One region of the Mesorhizobium sp. B2-3-6 genome, then DNA from elsewhere that is predicted to be linked to it. Evidence: riboswitches for the same ligand, from Rfam matches in the RefSeq annotation. Region 1 holds a riboswitch; each other region holds the start of a gene.
What was found. Region 1 has a riboswitch for cobalamin ahead of FJ953_RS03865 (DUF1636 family protein). Riboswitches for the same ligand answer to the same signal wherever they lie in the genome.

Region 1 (4,275 bases):
GCCACCAGGAACGGCGCCACGATAAGCGCGACGCCGACAGCCGCCGCCACTGCGATAAACAGGACGATGGGCAGGTACGAACTGAGAAGTGCGTTCATGCTGCGGCTTTCCGTTGGCGCCAATCCATTTTGATTACAGCACCAGACCCTATTGCGGAAGCGTGACAGTTTAACCGCTGAACCGTTTTAAGGGGCCTTTGCTGCAACGCGGCGAGGGTTAGCGCAGCGCTTCCGGCGAAGCAAGTCAAACCTTGTTCAAAACACTGGCCTGGACGGCATAAGGGAAGAAACTGGTCCGATCCGCTCCTGTTTGATTTCCTTCGCTTTTTACTCCACTTTTCTCTCCTGACAGAGTTGCCGCCAAAACCCTGCTAGCATGGCCGGAATCAACTGTCCGAACGACGCTCAACAAGCCATCAGAGTCGCATCCGAATGAAGGAAAAGATCTCGCTTGCCACGGCCCGGCGTATCGCGCTCGCCGCCCAAGGGTTCACTGATCCCCGCCCCGCCGGCACGCCCGACCGACGCCACTTCGCCCGCGTGCTCTCGCGTACCGGCCTGCTGCAGATCGATTCCGTCAGCGCGGTGGTGCGCGCTCACTACATGCCGCTCTATTCGCGCCTTGGTCCCTACCCGTTCGCCTTGCTCGACAACGCCGCCGTCACGCGCAAGCGCACGGTTTTCGAATACTGGGCGCACGAGGCTTCCTTCCTGCCGGTCGAGACCTATCCGTTGATGCGTTGGCGCATGCAGCGCGCCGAGCGTGGCGATGAAATGTATCTGGGCCTGGCCAAATGGGGCCGCGAGCACGCCGCCTATATAGAAGAGATCTACCGCGAGGTCGCGGAGCGCGGCCCGATCGCCGCCTCCGCGCTCGAAGGCCAGAAAGGATCCGGCGGCTGGTGGGGCTGGAGCCACGCCAAGCATGCCTTTGAATGGCTGTTCTGGGCAGGACGCATCACCACCGCGCACCGCCGTGGCTTCGAACGCTTCTATGATTTGCCCGAGCGCGTACTGCCGCAGGCGATCCTCGATCTGCCGGTGCCGTCTGCCGAGGACGCGCATCGGGAATTGCTGCGGATATCCGCCCGCGCTCATGGCGTCGCGACAGCAAGCGACCTGCGCGACTATTTCCGCCTGTCGCCGGCCGACATGAAGGGCCGGCTGGAGGAGCTGGTTGAAACAGGCGAGCTGGTGCCGATGCGTGTCGAGGGCTGGAACAAACCGGCTTACCTCCATAAGGAGGCCCGTATTCCACGAAAAATCGAGGCCCGCGCCTTGCTGGCGCCGTTCGATCCGGTCGTTTTCGAGCGCTCGCGCACGGAGCGGCTGTTCGATTTCCACTACCGCATAGAAATCTACACCCCTGCCGAAAAGCGGCAATACGGCTATTACGTCCTGCCGTTCCTGCTCGGCGACAGGATCGTGGCGCGCGTCGACCTCAAGGCCGACCGGCCGGCCAGCGTGCTACGCGTCTACGCGGCCTATGCCGAGCCCGGCGCGCCGCCTGAAACCGCCGCCCAACTCTTCCAGGAATTGACGCAGATGCAGGGCTGGCTCGGCCTCGAACGGATCGAGGTTACGCCCGCCGGCGACCTTGGGCAGCCGCTCGCCGACATTGCCGTGTCGTAGACGCGCGTTGACACCGCCGCCTGCAAGAGCCTAAATCCATTCCAGACGGTCTCCTCTCGGCAAAGGGAGGAGCCAAGAGGGAATGCGGTGCGAAATCTCGATTTCAAATCCGCGGCTGTCCCCGCAACTGTAAGCGACGAGCCAAGGCCGAAAACCACTGGGACGGTCCCGGGAAGGCGGCACGAAGGCGATGACCCGCGAGCCAGGAGACCTGCCGTCTGAGACATAAGAATCCGATCGCCCGGCGGGTTTTCCGGGCAAGGAGCCCGATTTGGAACGCGACAGCAGTTTCCCGGCTGAAACAGCGGACATTTTGTCTGGCGACAGCGACGCCTTGGCCGGCGTCACTGTCATCATCTGCGCTTCCTGCCGCGACGAGACCGGTTCCGATGCCCATCCCCGCGCCGGCGAAGTTTTGGCTCAAGATACGCGCCAAGCCGCAACGGCCGACAATGTCCGTGTCCGCACCGTCGAATGCCTCGGCAACTGCAAGCGCCGTCTCAGTGCCGCGATTCTTCGCGACGGCTGCTGGAGTTATGTCTTCGGCGACCTGAACATCGCCAGCGGCGCCGATCTCGTCACCGGCGCGAAACTCTTCGCCGCTTCGACCAACGGCCTCATTCCGTGGCGCGGCCGTCCGGATTCCCTCAAGCGCGGTCTCGTCGCCCGCATTCCTCCCCTCGACATGCTGAAGGACTGATCATGACCGCCGCAGTTTCCGCCACTCTCTCCCGCGTCCCCTGTACCGTCGTCACCGGCTTCCTGGGTGCCGGCAAGACCACGCTGGTCCGCCATCTCCTGGAAAACGCGGGCGGCAGGCGTATCGCCATCATCGTCAACGAATTCGGCGACATCGGCATCGACGGCGAGATCCTCAAGGGCTGCGGCATCGACACCTGCCCGGAGGAAAACATCGTCGAACTGGCCAATGGCTGCATCTGCTGCACCGTCGCCGACGATTTCGTCCCGGCGCTCGACCAGATCCTGTCGCTGACGCCGAAGGTCGACCACATCCTGATCGAAACCTCGGGTTTGGCTCTGCCCAAGCCGCTGGTCCAGGCCTTCCAGTGGCCGACGGTGAAGAGCCGGGTGACAGTCGACGGCGTGATCGCCGTGGTCGACGGTCCGGCATTGGCCGAGGGGCGCGTCGCCAACGACATGGACGCCCTGCAGGCGCAACGCGCGCAGGACCAGACACTGGACCACGACGACCCCGTCGAGGAGGTGTTCGAGGACCAGATCGCCTGCGCCGACCTCATCATCCTGTCGAAGAGCGACCTGATGGATGCCGCAGGTTCGGCTCGCGCCAACGCCATCATTGGCGAACACTCCGCCCGCGCCGTGAAGGTCGTGCCGACGGCTCATGGCAAGGTCGATCCGTCCGTGCTGCTCGGGCTAGGCCTCGCCGTCGAGGACGACATCGAGAACCGCAAGTCCCATCATGACGGCGCCTTCGACCACGAGCACGACGACTTCGATACGTTCATCGTCGACATCCCCTCGATCGCCAACCCGGACGACCTGGCAAAGCGCGTCGCCACCGCCGCCGAACAGGAGAACGTGCTGCGGGTGAAAGGCTTCGTCGAGGTCGGCGGCAAGCCGATGCGGCTGTTGCTGCAGGCGGTCGGTCCGCGCGTCAATCATTATTATGACCGCGCTTGGACGGCTGACGACGACCGCCGCTCGCGCCTGGTCGTCATCGGCCTCAAGGGGCTGAACCGCCCGGCGATCGAGCATATCCTCGCCGGCTGAGGCAACACCGACCGCGATGCACATCCTCACCACCACATCCGCCTCGCTCGACGATCTCGCCGAGCCGGTCGATCTGCGGCAGACGCCGGCGGAAATGGTGGCGCTGTCCTTCACGGACAGCGACCTGGCCGGACTGGCAGCGGCCTGGAAAGGCGACGCCGATCGGCTGCCCACGATGCGGCTGGCCGCGCTGCGCGACCTGCGCCACCCCATGTCCGTCGACCTCTGGATCGACAGCGTCGCCCGTCACGCCAAAGTCATTCTGGTGCGTATTCTCGGCGGTTACGAGTGGTGGCGCTACGGCTGCGACCAGTTGGCCGTGGTTGCCCGTGAGCGCGGCATAAAGCTGGCACTGCTTCCCGGTGAAAGCCACGACGAGGATATCAGGCTGATCGAAGCCTCGACGCTGCCGCGCGAGGAACTGGACGGGCTGCTCAATTATTTCCGCCAGGGCGGCCCGGCCAATATGAGCGCGCTGGTGCGCAGGCTGGCGCGGTTGGCGGGGTCTGATGCCGAATTTGCCGAACCGGTTAGCGTGCCGAAAGCCGGGTTTTATGAGCCGGGGCGCGGAGTCGTGGAGAAGCCGGACTTATCGAATGTTGACGATCCTTCACACCCCCCTCTGTCCGGCAGGACATCTCCTCCGCAAGGGGGGAGATCGGCTGTCATCAAAGCCGGCTCCTCTTTTGTTGCGTCAGAAAAGGATGTGTTTGCACCATCTGAAAGGGGCAAGAGCATCGATGACGGGGCAATCTCCCCCCTTGCGGGGGAGATGTCCGGCAGGACAGAGGGGGGTGTGACGGGACTCGACGTTGACAACATCAATGCTCGCACCATTCCCGTCCTCTTCTACCGCTCGATGCTGCTCGCCGCCGATGTCGCGCCGATCGAC
Region 2 (4,275 bases), on a different contig from region 1:
CCGAGGAAGCGCCGGATGCGCCGGACGTTGGCGACGTAGCGGCGGTTCTGCACCACGGCATGGACGCGTCGCGCGCGCCGCGCATCGTCGATGATGGCGCGCGCATTGTCCGGGCTGTCGGCCAGCGGCTTTTCCGTCAACAGATGACAGCCATGGGCAAAGGCCGAATTCGCCACGGCGCGACGGGCGGCAGGCACGACCACGTCGAACACCGCATCGGGTCTGGTCTGGGAGAGAACGACGTCGAGATCGGTCCCGATCGCGACCCCGGCGAGGTCGTATTCGCGTGCCCGCTGGCGCGCCCTGTCGGCGTCGAGGTCGACGAGACCGACGATCTTGACGGCAGGGGATTGGCTGATGGCCTCGAGCCAGGTTTTGCTCATGGCTCCGCACCCGACCAGGACGACGTGCATCATCCAGCGCTCCTCCGGCCAACCCCTCCTGGCTGGCACCCACGGCAGTCCGTAAATGACTTCCGTAAACGTTTACGATGACACACCCGATGGCATATATTGTCAATCGGATTTGTACCGTCGGCTCTGAAACGCCTTGGCCGCACGACCGGCTGGTGCTAGCCAGAAGCAGGAGGGGGAGGTCTTGGCGTCCAGCATTCACGATCTTGCGCGGCACCTGAACATTTCGATCGGTACAGTCTCGCGCGCGCTTAACGGGCGCGCCGACGTGAACGCCGAGACACGCCAGCGCGTGCTCGAGGCGGCCCGGAAGCTCAATTATTCACCGAACCACTCGGGCAGGAACCTACGCCGCGGCACCACCCATGCCGTGGCTTTCATGCTGCAGCCGCATCCGGGCGACCAGCAGTATGGCGAGCCGTTCTTCATTCCGTTCCTCACCGGACTGCAAGCGACATTGGCCGAGTGCGGGCTGGATCTGATCATCGTCATGGGCGCGCCGGCGGATTATCAACAGGAGCGGCTGCGCCGCGTCGTCGAGACGCGTCGTGCCGATGCCGTCGTACTGGCCTGGACGCGGCGCGAGGACGATCGCATCGACTATCTGAGCAAGGCCGGCTTTCCCTTCGCGACGCTCGGCCGAAGCCGGTCCGGCGACGACAGCTATCCCTCTCTGGATCTGGATTTCGAGAAGGCGGGCGCCGATGCGGTCGACCGGCTGGTTGCGCGTGGCCACCGCCGCATCGCCGCCATCCGGCCGTCGCTTGACCTGAATTTCGGTTATCTGTTTCTGGAGGGTTATTGCAAGGCGCTGCGGCGGCACGGCATCGAAGTCGATCCCGGCCTGATTGTGGACGGTTTTATCAACGAAGCCGGTGGCTACGCGGTGACACCGCAAGTCATGCGGTCGAAGGATCCGCCGACCGCGATTATCTTCAACAACGACTCGATGGCGCTCGGCGGCTGCAAAGCGCTCGCCGAAATGGGGATAAAGCCCGGGCAGGATGTCGCGGTGATCGTCATCGTCGACACGCCGCTCTGCCGTTATTTCTCGCCGGCGCTGACCGGCTTTCGTCCGAGCCTTGACCCGATGGGGCGGCGGCTCGGCGAAATCCTGCTCGCCTCGCTCCCGGCTTTCGCCGGCGCGAAAGGGCCAGAGATCATTCGCGAGGTCTGGCCGCTGGAACTGGTGGCGCGCGATAGTGATTGACCACACGTTTGTATCGTTATAACAGAACATGCATCGACCTTGCCTCGACGCTGCCTGCATCCTAGGCTGCGACTCGTGATGGTCCCCGCGCCGCAAGGCGAGGGGTGAAAAGGGAACATGGTGAGGCCCGATTTTCGGGTCGAAGCCATGGCTGCCCCCGCAACTGTAAGCGGCGAGCAAAATCCGAGAAGCCACTGGCCGGCAAGGCTGGGAAGGCAGGATGGCGCAACGACCCGCGAGCCAGGAGACCTGCCATCTGCATGAGTTGACCGGACGGGGTGTGCCGGGAGGAGACGCAGGTTTCGGTCTTGTCGACCGGTTCAAGCCAGCTTCCTTCCGTCGCCATTTTGAAAGTGACGGAAGTTGGACGGCTCCATCGATCGCATACATCGCATTGCCATGCATCGCATCGTCGTGTGCACGCTTTGCCGCGATATCGCCACCGAGGTGAATTCAGGCCAGCGTCCGGCAGGACTGGCAAGCAAGACGCTGGCCCGTATTCCGGCAGGCCCTGCAAGGAATTGCCCATGACCGCGCCGCTTCTCGATGCCCGCGACCTGGCCGCAGCGGCGGATGGCCTGCATCTGGTGTATCCGGTCAGCCTTTCGGTGGCGGCGGGCGACCGTCTCGCCATCATCGGTCCCAACGGCGCCGGCAAGACGACATTGCTGCGCATGCTATCGGGCATGCTGAGGCCGAGTTCGGGCGAAGTGAAGCTAACCGGGCGCTTGCTGGACAGGATTTCGACCGCCGAGCGGGCGCTGCACATCGCCGTCGTCGGCCAGACCGATCAACCGGATCCACGGCTGGCGGTGATCGACTATGTCGAGCTCGGCCGGGTTCCGCATACCGGCCGCAGGCACAGGAGCGAGGAACGCGACATTGTCGTCGAGGCTCTGCGCCGGACCGGGCTGTTGCCGCTGCTTGGCCGCACCATCGGCTCGCTCTCGGGCGGCGAGCGCCAGCGCGCCCAGCTTGCCCGCGCCATCGCGCAGGAGCCGAAGATCCTGTTCCTCGACGAGCCGACCAACCATCTCGACCCGCGGGCGCGCAGCGAGTTGCTCGAACTGGTTGCAGGCCTCGGCATGACCGTGATCGCGGTGCTGCACGATCTGGCGCTGGTGACGCCTTTCGCCACCAGGGTCGCGGTGATGAGCCATGGCCGGTTGCATGTGCTGGCGCCGCCACGCGAAGCACTCACCCAGCAGCTGATCCGCGAGATCTTCGGTATCGACGTCTTTAGGTTGCGCCACCCGACGGAGGACCGCGAGCTGACGGTGTTCGAGGTTCCGAACCGTGCCGCGCCATCTTCGTGATCGAAGCCATTTCCGGCAGATCCTGTTCAACAAGGAGCAACATCCGTGAAACGCCTTGCCGTGTCTCTTGCCTTCTCCCTGCTCGGCTCTACGGCCTTCGCCTTTCCGGTGACGGTCGACAGCTGCGGCAAGCCGCTGACCTTCGACGCACCTCCAAAGCGTGCCGTCATTCACGATCTCAACATGGCCGAGATGGCCTTCGCACTGAAGCTGCAGCCGTCGATCGTCGGCCTGACCGGCATCACTGGATGGTACAAGGTCGGCCCCGAATTCAAGGCCGAACAGAGCTCGATCCCCGAACTGGCGCCCAAATATCCGACGCTGGAAAACCTGGTCGCTGTCGAGCCCGACTTCTTCTTCGCCGGCTGGTATTACGGCATGAAGCCGGGCGGCGAGGTGACGCCCGATACGCTGGCGCAACACGGCATCAAGACCCTGGTGCTGACGGAAAGCTGCGTCCATCTCGACAAGAACCGCCCCGCCGCTTCGATGGACCTGCTCTATGGCGATGTCGAGAAGCTGGGCAAGATCTTCGGCAAGGAGGCCGAAGCGGATAAGCTCGTCTCCGGCTGGAAGGCGCAGCTCGCCGAAATCACGGCCAAGGTCGGCGCCCGCAGGGGAACGCGCGTGTTCCTCTATGATTCCGGCGAGGACAAGCCGTTCACATCAGGCAAGTTCGCCATTCCCAACGCCATGATTTCCGCGGCCGGCGGCGACAACATCATGGCCGACATGGACACCAGCTGGGGCAACACGGATTGGGAGACGGTGGCCTCGCGCAATCCGCAATTCCTCATCCTGCTCGACTATCAGGATGGCGGCGGCTACCGGAAGCTGCTCGATTTCCTGAAAGCGCATCCGGCAATGAAGGAGACGGACGCGGTCAGGAACGAACGCTTCGCGGCGCTTCGCTATGCCGAACTGACACCCGGGCCGGCCAATATCGACGCGATCGGCAAGATTGCCAGGGCGATGCATCCGGAAGCGTTTTAACCGGGAACATGACTTTGCGGCACAAGGCATTCCTATTGGCCATGACGGCGGCGGCGTTGGCAATCGCCGCGTTCGCGCTGCTGTCGATCGCCTATGGCTCGACGATGATTCCGTTGGGCGACGTCGTTGCAGCACTTGGCCATGCGATCGGATTGAAGGGGCATGACGTGTCCGGCCCGGTCGGCAGGATCGTCGTCGACCTCAGATTGCCGCGCATAATCCTGGCCATCTGTGTCGGCGGCGGCCTGGGCGTGGTCGGCGCGCTGTTACAGACGGTGACGCGCAACGATCTTGCCGATCCGTTCCTGTTCGGCCTCTCGTCGGGAGCCGCCGCCGGCGCTGT
Region 3 (4,275 bases), on a different contig from region 1:
TGATGAAAGTCGGCGAGATCGCCACGCCGCTGATGAAGACGGTCAGCGCCAAAATCGGCACGCTGTCGGCGGTGAGCGGCAAAATCGTGCTGACTGCGATGATGGCGACCGCGACGGTCAGCTGGCGCTGTAGCGGCGTCTTGAGGTTGAGCGCGCCGACCACGATGCCCAACACGAACGATCCCAGCGCATAGACGCCGATCACCAGGCTTGCGGCACCGGCTTGGCCGAACTCCTTGGTGATCGCCACCGTGCTCACTTCCGTCGTCGCGAAGGTCGCGCCGATGAAGATCAGGGCGAAGGTGATGATCTGTACCGGCCGCAGGCGGATTGCCGAGCCAGTCGAACCATGGTCCACCGGCCGCACTTTCGGCTCGGTCGATCGCTGCAGGATGAATGCTATCGAGCCCAAAGCGAGAAACAACGTGCTCGCCAGCATGCCTGCTTCCGGAAACAGCGCCGCACTGAGGCCCACCGACAGCGACGCGCCGGCGATATAGACCAGCTCGTCGGCCGCCGATTCGAAGGCGAAGGCGGTGTTCATCTCCGGCCGGCCGCGAAAAAGCTCGGTCCAGCGCGCGCGCACCATTGCCGGCATGCTGGGCATGGCCGCTGCCAGCAGCGCCGACACGAACGATGTCCATACCGGCCAATCCTGGTTGGCCGACGCAATCAGCAGCAGGAATGCCAGCACGGAGATGATGGTGGTGGGCACGACGATCCATGTCTGGCCGAGGCGGTCGACCAGCCTGGAGATCTGCGGCGCCAGGAAAGCGTTGGCCAGCGCGAATGTCGCCGAGACGGCACCCGCCAGCCAGTATTCGCCACGCGTCTGCGACAGCATCGCCACGATGCCGATCGGCGCCATGGCGATCGGCAGGCGCGCCATGAAGCCTGCAGCGGCAAAGCCCTTGGCGCCAGGGGCTCGAAAGATCTCGGAATAGGGGTTCTGCATGGTCCGTTCCTCGACAAAAGGCGATTCGGAAATTACATACGATGCGTATGAATACTAAATAGATCATACGTCGCGTATGTCAATTGGCATACGTGACGTATGTGGATAAGGCCAGAAGAGATGCACAAGCCCCGCAGGGAAATGATCGCCGAAACGCGCGCCAAATTGATTGCCGCGGCCCGGCATGCGTTCGGAACGATTGGTTATGCCGAGGCATCGATGGATGATTTCACCGCATCGGCCGGGCTGACGCGCGGTGCGCTCTATCATCATTTCGGGGACAAGAAGGGGCTTTTGCAGGCGGTTATCGCCGAGATAGACGCCGAGATGGCGGCACGAGTGAATGAGGTTGCAGCGAAAGCACCGACCCGCTGGCAAAGCTTCGTCGACGAATGCACGAGCTACATCGAAATGGCGCTGGAGCCGGAAATCCAGCGCATCATGTTTCGGGACGGTCCGGCCGTGCTGGGGGATCCCGCGCAATGGCCGAACGCCAATGCCTGCGTCGCGTCGATGACCGATCACCTGACGACGCTGCAGGGCGACGGGGTGGTTGTCCCGGGCGTAGACCCCGAGACCGCGGCACGGCTGATCAACGGGGCGAGCAGCCAGGCGGCGCAGCGGATCGCCAATTCGAACGACCCGGAAGCGACGTCGAAGACCGTGGTGGCGGCATTCAAGCAACTGCTCGAAGGATTGTTGAGGAAGGATGCCGGAGCCGCCTGACGACGGCAGGCCGCCGGCAGCTCTGGGCATGCCGTATCGGCAATCAAATCAAGAGTTTGTCAGACTTTTCGCATGTTGCCGCCTTGAGGCGTGCGATCGTTGATTTGAGCGGAACTTCGCCCTGTCCGCAAAACGTCTCGCTCATGATCAGCTCGGGCAGCGGCAGCCGCCGCCCCCAGCCATGTGTTTCGAGGTCCGGTTTCGGCGCGAACTCCGAGACACGGCCGACACAGAGATAGGCCACCGGCGTCACATGCTCGGGAATCGACAGAAGGCCTTTCAACGCCTGCGCCTCGATAATGCTGACCCAGCCGACGCCGACGCCTTCGGCGCGCGCCGCCAGCCAGAAATTCTGCACCGCGCAGACCGTGCTGTAGAGATCCATCTCGGGATTGTGCCAGCGTCCCAGCGGCGAACCCTGTGAGCGTCGGCGGTCGCAGGTGATACAGATATTGAGCGCGCTTTCGCAGATGCCTTCCAGCTTGAGCTTGCGGTAGAGCGCCCGCCGCTCTTCCTCGATCGCCGGCAATTCCTGCTCGCGCGCCGCGAGGAACAGGTCGCGCACCTGTTCCCGTCGTTCGGTGCCACGAATGACGATGAAATTCCATGGCTGCATGAAGCCGACCGATGGCGCGTGATGGGCGGCAAGCAGCAGCCGCGCCAAGACCTCGTCGTCGACGGCCTCTGATGTAAAATGGCTGCGGACATCGCGCCGCGTGAACATGGCGCGGTAGACCGCATCGCGCGCCATCTGGTCGAATCCGTCACCCACGGGGATGGTCATATTGTCCGGCATCGCTTGTCCCCTTGCGATTGCAATCAACTGCCGTCCGCCTGACCATGCGGATGACGATGCCTGCCAGGCCGGTCTTCTGGCTCGGGATCAACCCGCATCCGGCGCCTTCCCGTCATCGACAGTGGCATTTACCGGCGCGGTCCCCCTTACAGCGTTGGGCACGCCACGGTATCAAACCGTGTTCCCGATTCTCCCGCTCGCGGCGGGCACCAGGCAGTGGCCGGGACTTTACGACGAAGCCCCTGCGCCGCCAATCCCCGCGGCGACGCGAATGGACGCAGGCGCGATTTTCCCCAGCCATCAGGCCGCAATGCATGGCCATCGCCGCGCCGGGGCACTAGATAGGGAGCATGGCCACTCGTCTCTACACCCATCCGATCTTCCTCGAGCACATCACGCCACCCGGCCATCCGGAGCGGCCGGACCGCTTGCGCGCAATCGAGCGCGTGCTCGACGACGAGGCTTTTGCCGCGCTCGACCGCCTCGAGGCGCCACAAGGCGATGAGGCCACCATTCTCTACGCGCATCCCGAGGATTTCGTCGAGCGGGTACGCGCCGCCATTCCCGAGACGGGCATCGCCCGCATCGATGCCGACACAACGGCCAGCCCGAAGAGCTGGCAAGCGGCGATCACCGCGATCGGCGCCGCCAACGCCGCCGTCGACGACGTCTTTGCCGGCAGGGCAGACAACGTTTTCGTCGCCGCCCGGCCGCCCGGCCATCATGCGGAGAAAGCGACGGCGATGGGCTTCTGCCTGTTCAACACGGCGGCCATCGCCGCACGTTATGCACAGCGCAAACACGATATCGAACGCGTCGCCATCGTCGACTGGGACGTGCATCACGGCAACGGCACGCAGGATGTTTTCTGGGACGATCCGTCCGTGCTTTATTGCTCGACGCACCAGATGCCGCTCTACCCCGGCACCGGAGCAAAGAACGAAACCGGCGCCGGCAACATCGTCAACGCGCCGCTTGCGCCGCAGACCGGCAGCGAGGCGTTCCGCGATGCCTTCCTGTCGCGCGTGCTGCCCTCGCTCGACAATTTTGCACCCGACCTGATCATCATTTCGGCCGGCTTCGACGCGCATCATCGCGATCCGCTGGCCGAGATCAACCTGACCGAGGATGATTTCGACTGGGCGACCGGCCAACTCATGCAGCGCGCGGCGCGCCACAGCGCCAACCGGCTCGTCAGCCTGCTCGAGGGCGGCTACGATCTGCAAGGATTGGCATTTTCGGTCGCCGCCCATGTCGGGCGACTGATGAAAGGATGAATGATGGCTGGTGAAACCAACGAAGACGTCAAGGCGATGAGCTTCGAACAGGCTCTCGACGCGCTGGAGAAGATCGTCGATGATCTGGAGCGTGGCGATGTGCCGCTCGACCAGTCGATCAAGATCTACGAGCGCGGCGAGGCGCTGAAGGTGCATTGCGACCGGCTGCTCAAGGCGGCCGAGGACAAGGTGGAGAAGATCAGGCTGTCCCGCGACGGCAAGCCGGTCGGGACGGAGCCGCTGGACGCGGATTGAGGCACGCAGCCGTCTCTCTGGTTTTTGACACGATCATGATTGAGGATAGAACGCGTCCCGATTGAAACGGCTCCAGGACAAGAGGAGATACGGAAGCGATGTGCAGAAACATCAAGACCCTGTTCAATTTTGATCCGCCGGCGACCAACGACGAGGTGCGCGATGCAGCCCTTCAATTCGTTCGCAAGCTGAGCGGAACGACGCGGCCTTCGAAGCAGAACCAGCACGCATTCGACCATGCCGTCGAGGCCATCGCGGCGTCGGCG

Region 2: another riboswitch for cobalamin. It lies ahead of FJ953_RS14425 (ABC transporter ATP-binding protein); the one in region 1 lies ahead of FJ953_RS03865 (DUF1636 family protein).
Region 3: another riboswitch for cobalamin. It lies ahead of bluB (5,6-dimethylbenzimidazole synthase); the one in region 1 lies ahead of FJ953_RS03865 (DUF1636 family protein).

Annotation. Positions count from the first base shown of each region.
Region 1 is NZ_VFVW01000001.1:791,747-796,021, reverse strand. Features, by position in the region: gene FJ953_RS03875 (NADH-quinone oxidoreductase subunit A) at 1-98, opposite strand, end outside; gene FJ953_RS03870 (winged helix-turn-helix domain-containing protein) at 432-1,631, shown strand; cobalamin riboswitch at 1,661-1,865, shown strand; gene FJ953_RS03865 (DUF1636 family protein) at 1,903-2,331, shown strand; gene cobW (cobalamin biosynthesis protein CobW) at 2,334-3,383, shown strand; gene FJ953_RS03855 (cobaltochelatase subunit CobN) at 3,400-4,275, shown strand, end outside.
Region 2 is NZ_VFVW01000004.1:378,958-383,232, forward strand. Features, by position in the region: gene FJ953_RS14415 (Gfo/Idh/MocA family oxidoreductase) at 1-416, opposite strand, end outside; gene FJ953_RS14420 (LacI family DNA-binding transcriptional regulator) at 598-1,623, shown strand; cobalamin riboswitch at 1,686-1,895, shown strand; gene FJ953_RS14425 (ABC transporter ATP-binding protein) at 2,151-2,939, shown strand; gene FJ953_RS14430 (ABC transporter substrate-binding protein) at 2,985-3,932, shown strand; gene FJ953_RS14435 (iron ABC transporter permease) at 3,941-4,275, shown strand, end outside.
Region 3 is NZ_VFVW01000002.1:37,910-42,184, reverse strand. Features, by position in the region: gene FJ953_RS05920 (MFS transporter) at 1-955, opposite strand, end outside; gene FJ953_RS05915 (TetR/AcrR family transcriptional regulator) at 1,076-1,681, shown strand; gene bluB (5,6-dimethylbenzimidazole synthase) at 1,725-2,477, opposite strand; cobalamin riboswitch at 2,526-2,706, opposite strand; gene FJ953_RS05905 (histone deacetylase family protein) at 2,828-3,754, shown strand; gene FJ953_RS05900 (exodeoxyribonuclease VII small subunit) at 3,758-4,009, shown strand; gene FJ953_RS05895 (DUF2277 domain-containing protein) at 4,108-4,275, shown strand, end outside.